DNA from 2 places in the Mycolicibacterium sp. XJ2546 genome. Region 2 is predicted to be linked to the other one. Evidence: riboswitches for the same ligand, from Rfam matches in the RefSeq annotation. Region 2 holds a riboswitch; the other holds the start of a gene.
The links. A riboswitch is a leader RNA that binds a small molecule or an ion and turns the genes downstream of it on or off. The one in region 2 is predicted to bind cobalamin.

Region 1 (3,141 bases), on a different contig from region 2:
GTGACCCAGTAGCGCAGCGAATCCATGATGAGCTGCAGTGAATGCGGGTGTCCGACGTTGAGGCTGTTGCCGGTGCCGGTGTAGTCCATGTAGTAGCGCTTGTCGTCCTCGACCAGCCGGTAGTAGGCCGCGTTGTCGATACCGCGGAAGCTGGCCGTCGGGCCCAGGTGGTTGCCCTCGGCGGTGTGGTTGTAGACGACGTCGAGCAGCACCTCGATGCCGGCTTCGTGTAGCGCACGCACCATCGCCTTGAACTCCTGCACCTGTCCGCCGGGGTTGGGGCTGGAGCTGTACTTGGCGTCCGGGGCGAAGAAGCCGATGGTGTTGTAGCCCCAGTAGTTGGTGAGGCCCTTCTCCAGGAGCGTGGAGTCGTTGGCGAAGTGGTGCACCGGCATCAACTCGAGCGCGGTGACCCCCAGCGAGGTCAGATGCTCGATGATCACCGGATGCGCGACGGCCGCGTAGGTGCCGCGGATCTGTTCGGGGATGTCGGGATGCGTCTGGGTCAGCCCCTTGACGTGGGCTTCGTAGATGACGGTGTCGGCGTACTCGTAGCCGGGCGGGCGGTCGCTGCCCCAGTCGAAGAACGGGTTGATGACGACGGACTTCGGCATGGACGCCGCCGAGTCGTCGTCGTTGCGGCTGTCGGGTTCACCGAAGGTGTAACCGAACAGCGCCTGGCCCCAGTCGAAGTTGCCGTCGATGGCTTTCGAGTACGGGTCGGCCAGCAGCTTGTTCGGGTTGCAGCGCTGTCCCTCGGCCGGGTCGTAGGGGCCGTGCACCCGGTACCCGTAGCGCTGGCCGGGTTCGATGTTGGGGATGAAGCCGTGCCAGACGAACCCGTCGACCTCGGGCAGCGTCAGCCGGGATTCGGTGCCGTCAACGTCGAACAGACACAACTCCACCTTGTCGGCGACCTCGCTGAACAGGGCGAAGTTGGTGCCGGTGCCGTCGTAGGTGGCGCCGAGGGGATATGCCTTGCCGGGCCAGACTTCCAAGATTGCACTCCAGTGATCGGTGAACGAGACGATACGGGGGATGCCCAATCGCGGCGCATCGCAACCGTGGTCCGTCGGATAGGGTGGGCGGTGCAGTTGGTCTGTTGGCGCTGAAGTTTGGCGTCGGCATCGAGCCACATGTGTGGCGAGAGGGAACCCGGTGAGAATCCGGGACTGTCCCGCAGCGGTATGCAGGAACGACTGCCGTCATCAGCACTGGCCCACCGGGGCCGGGAAGCGACGGCCACTAGGTGCACTTCGGTGCGTGCCTGCGAGTCCGAAGACCTGCCAGCTGTGCCGGACGCGCCGCGTCCGGTGGTTCATCGCCTCGTGGAATGGGCAGTGGCCGAAGCGGTGAAAACCCGTATTCGGTGCGCGTCCCCGGCGATGACCATCCGCCGTAGCAAGAGGACCACGTCATGAACACCACCGCTTTCAACGCCACCATTCTCGGATCTCCCCGCATCGGGCCGAACCGCGAACTCAAGCGCGCCGCCGAGAAGTACTGGGCAGGCAACTCCGATCGCAGCGAGCTGGAATCGGTGGCCGCGCAGCTGCGCCGCGACACCTGGGAAGCCCTCGTCGCCGCCGGGCTGGACTCCGTGCCGGTGAACACCTTCTCCTACTACGACCAGGTGCTCGACACCGCGGTGATGGTCGGGGCGCTACCGCCACGCGTCTCGGGGGTGGCCGATGATCTGGACCGCTACTTCGCCGCGGCCCGCGGCAACGACGAGATCGCACCGCTGGAAATGACCAAGTGGTTCGACACCAACTACCACTACATCGTGCCCGAGCTGGGCCCCGACACCAGGTTTACGCTGGATCCGGCCAAGGTGCTGGCCGAGCTGAAGGAGGCGCAAGCCCTCGACGTGCCCGCGCGCCCGGTGCTCGTCGGCCCGATCACCTTCCTGGCGCTGTCCAAGGCCGTCGACGGAGCCGCCGCGCCGATCGATCGGCTGGACGAGCTCGTCGCGGTGTACGCGGAGCTGCTCGGAGAGCTGACCAATGCCGGCGCGGCGTGGGTGCAGTTCGACGAGCCGGTGCTGGTGACCGACATCCTCGACAACACCGCGGAGTTGGCCCAGCGGACGTACGCGACGCTGGGCCGGTTGACCAGACGGCCGGCGCTGTTCGTCGCGACCTACTTCGGCGAGCTCACCGACGCGTTGCCCGCGCTGGCCCGGACACCGGTGGAGGCCATCGGGGTCGACCTCGTCGCCGGGGGAGTGTCGGCGGTGGCGGCGGTGCCCGAGCTGGCCACCAAGACCCTGGTGGCCGGCGTCGTCGACGGCCGCAACATCTGGCGCACGAACCTGGAGTCCGCGCTGGCGACGCTGGCGACGCTGATGGGCCTGGCCGACCACGTGGCGGTCTCGACGTCATGCTCGACGCTGCACGTGCCGTATTCGCTGGACGCCGAGGAGGGGTTGGACGCGCAGTTGCGCAGCTGGCTGGCGTTCGGGTTCGAGAAGGTCGCCGAGGTGGTGGCGCTGTCGCGGGGCATCACGACCGGGCGCGACGCCATTTCGGCCGAGGTGGCCGCGTCCAACGCCGCCGCCGCGTCGCGGCGCTCCGACCCGCGCCTGACCAACGAACAGGTGCGGTCGCGGATTTCCTCGATCGCCGCGTCGGGCGCCAAGCGGGGACCGGCCGACAAGCGTCGCGCCGCCCAGCAGGAGCGGCTGAAGCTGCCGGTGTTGCCGACGACCACCATCGGGTCGTATCCGCAGACGTCGGCCATCCGGGTGGCCCGCGCCGAGTTGAGGACCGGCAAGATCGACTACGCCGAATACGTGCGCAGGATGAAGGCCGAGATCGCCGAGGTGATCAAGCTGCAAGAGGACCTCGGCATCGACGTGCTGGTGCACGGCGAACCGGAACGCAACGACATGGTGCAGTACTTCGCCGAGCAACTCGACGGCTTCTTCGCGACACAGAACGGCTGGGTGCAGTCCTACGGCAGCCGGTGCGTGCGCCCGCCGATCCTGTACGGCGATGTCGCGCGGCGCCAACCGATGACCGTGGAGTGGATCAGCTACGCGCAGTCGCTGACCGACAAGCCGGTCAAGGGCATGCTCACCGGTCCGGTGACGATCCTGGCGTGGTCGTTCGTTCGTGATGATCAGCCGCTGGCGGAGAC
Region 2 (3,141 bases):
GTTCGATCGCGAACTGACGGATACACGCATTGATCTCGTCAGGGATCTCGGCTGGCAAGGCGTGGGACGCGGTGGGCCAGAGGTGATATCGCCACGCCGGCACCACGGACTGCATCCGTCGAATTCCCTTTCTGAATCGTGAACGGTGTTGCCCGCCAGAAGAACTTGGACCGGGATAGATACTGAACGCAACAGACGGTCGCTGGGGAAGCGCAGCGCTGGTGTGCGCACGGGTGGAGCGAAGGCCGCGAATCCTGCCGTGAACAACCGGGCAAGCGTATCGATGGAGCTGCCCGGTGTGGGGTGGCCCGCAATCCATGCCGCGGCTCTTCCGGCTCGCACGGAACGTGGGCGCGACATTATGAGCGCAAGACTTCGCCAGAACGTTGCAGAAGTCCGCGCCACCGTGCTGGCCGGATCAACCAGTGTCACGGTCGCCAGCCGACCGGGCGCACGCGCCGCAGTGTGGGTGGCGAGCCAACCGCCGTACGAATGCCCGACGAGGTGTACTGCACGCAGTCTCAGCCCCTCGAGGACTTCGTCGATGCTGCGTGCGCAATCTGCGGGAGCGAACATCGTTTTCGACTGAATGCTTGCCCCGGGTTGGCCCAACATATCCAACGTGTAAACGGTGAAATCGCTTGCCAACCCCGCGACTTGCTCCCACCACATCGCCGACGTCAGGAAAAAGCCGTGTATCAGCACGACGGGTATGCCGTCGGCCGGCCCGTGCTGGTATACCCGAACGGTGCCGAACCTGGTTGGAACGTCGTGTACGACATTCGGTGGCGGGCTCAGCGCCCGTAACTCGTCATACGCTGCCAGATAGTGCCTGCGCGCGTCGGCGCACTTGAACCCGCCGTCAGCTAAGCCCAGCAAGAACACCTCCTGCCGACGCGGCAATGCACGATCGAGCCACGGTAACGCTCAACAAATCCTTCTTACCGCAAAATCGCCATGAGGTAGCCTCAGCCGTTGAGAACGGTCACATCCGTGTATGCGGGTGTCAGGGAATCCGGTGGGAATCCGGAACTGGCGCGCAGCGGTATGGGGGACGGGCTCGACATTAGTCACTGGGAGGCCACTGGAATCCTGGGAAGGCGTCGAGTCCGGACGATCCCGAGTCCGAAGACCTGCCGTTCTCACTTGTGTCCACCGGTATCTCGCGCTCGGATACCCCGGCATATTGAGGCAAGTTCTCGACGTGACTGTCACCGAGAAGACACTTCGTCGCACCGGCGCGACGCCCGTGCCGACGGTGCGACGTGTCTCGGTTGTCGCACTGACCACGGTGCTCGCGATCCTCACGGCGGTGAGCATCGTCGTCTCGGTCGCCTTCGGCGCCGAGCAGATTCCGCTAGGTGACGTGTGGCGCACCGTCATCGGCCGCTTCACCGGCGCAACCGTCGAGACGGGATACGACGTCATCGTCTGGGATCTGCGCTTGCCGCGCTCGGTGCTGGCGGCGATCGTCGGCGCGGGTCTGGCGCTGGCCGGCGCGCTGATGCAGGCCCTGGTCCGCAACCCGCTGGCCGAACCGTATCTGCTGGGCGTCTCGGCGGGTGCGGCGGTGGGCGCGACGGCAGTGATGACGCTGGGCGCGCTGGCCGGGCTGGGGATATGGGCGCTGTCCGGCGGTGCGCTGATGGGCGCGCTGGTCGCGACGCTGACCGTCTATCTGGTGGCGCGCGCCCAGGGCGGGCTCACCGCGCTGCGCCTGATCCTGTCCGGCGTGGTGCTGTCGTCGGCGTTCATGGCGTTGTCGTCGCTGCTGGTGTTCACGGCGGGCGATCCGCACGCCGCCGAAAGCGTGATGTTCTGGCTGCTCGGCAGCGTCGCCGGTGCGACGTGGGCGAAGGTGCCGCTCGCCGGTGCGGTGGTGCTGATCTCGTTCATCGGGGCGCTGCTGATCCATTCGTGGCTCGACGCCTACGCCGCAGGCGCCGACACGGCCACCTCCCTCGGCGTGCCGGTACCCGCCCTGCGCAACGCACTGTTTCTGATCCAGGCGGTCCTGGTCGGTGTGCTGGTCGCTGTCTCCGGCGGCATCGGGTTCGTCGGGCTCATCGTGCCGCACGCCGCGCGGCTGGTGGTGGGGGCAACCCATCGCGCGATGCTGCCGGTCGCCGTCTGCACCGGGGCGTTGTTTCTGGTGTGGGTCGACGTGATCTCGCGCGAGATGGCAGCACCGCGGGAGATGCCGCTGGGCATCGTCACCGGTCTGATCGGCGCACCGGTGTTCCTGTTCCTGATGGGGCGCCGCCGCTACGAGTTCGGAAACAGCACATGAGTGCGGCCGCGATGTGCGCGCAGGGCATCGAGTGTCGCCGCGGTGGCAGAACCGTGGTGGCCGGTGTGGATCTGGCGATTCCCGCCGGCACCCGGTTGGCGGTGGTCGGGCCGAACGGCTCAGGTAAGACCACGCTGCTGCGTGTCCTGTCGGGCTTGGACGCGCCGGCGTCCGGGGCGATCCGGGTCGACGGGGAAGATCTGCACCGCATGCCCGCCCGGCGCCGGGCCCACACGATCGCGGTGGTCGGGCAGGAGGAGCGGCCTTCGGGTGAGCTCACGGTCGCCGAAGCCGTCGGGCTGGGGCGGACCCCGTACCGCAATCCGTGGTCGGGCGCGGGGCTGGGAGAGCAGGGCATCATCGACGACGCGCTGGACGCCGTTGGGCTGCGCGGATGGGGCGATCGGTCGTGCTCACAACTCTCCGGTGGTGAGCGCCACCGCGTCGTGCTTGCGCGGGCGCTGGCTCAGCGCACATCGGTACTCGTACTCGACGAACCCACCAACCACCTCGATGCCGCTTGGCGGCTGAGGTTCATGCGGATCCTCGATGACCTCGAATGCACGGTCGTCGCCGCGATGCACGACCTCGACCTCGTACTACGGCATTTCGACGCGGTCGCCGTCGTCGCCGGCGGGACCCTCTTCGCGCACGGGCCACCCACCGAGGTGCTGAACTCGCGGCTGTTGTGGGAGGTGTTCGACGTTGCCGGTGACGTCGTCGCCCATCCCACGACGGGCCGTAGCCATCTCCTGCTCACCCACGCCGATCCGGCATTCAACGAATCACGAGGAATATGACAGTGGCACAACACCTTCGGGTCAGCCTGGCCCTTTCCGCACTGTTGGTGG

Region 1: linked by a shared signal. The riboswitch ahead of metE (5-methyltetrahydropteroyltriglutamate--homocysteine S-methyltransferase) and the one ahead of ABQE44_RS17970 (FecCD family ABC transporter permease) in region 2 are both predicted to bind cobalamin.

Annotation. Positions count from the first base shown of each region.
Region 1 is NZ_JBEFRW010000006.1:173,474-176,614, forward strand. Features, by position in the region: gene glgX (glycogen debranching protein GlgX) at 1-998, opposite strand, end outside; cobalamin riboswitch at 1,099-1,305, shown strand; gene metE (5-methyltetrahydropteroyltriglutamate--homocysteine S-methyltransferase) at 1,418-3,141, shown strand, end outside.
Region 2 is NZ_JBEFRW010000011.1:38,750-41,890, reverse strand. Features, by position in the region: gene ABQE44_RS17975 (alpha/beta fold hydrolase) at 1-672, opposite strand, end outside; cobalamin riboswitch at 966-1,155, shown strand; gene ABQE44_RS17970 (FecCD family ABC transporter permease) at 1,250-2,290, shown strand; gene ABQE44_RS17965 (ABC transporter ATP-binding protein) at 2,287-3,090, shown strand; gene ABQE44_RS17960 (ABC transporter substrate-binding protein) at 3,087-3,141, shown strand, end outside.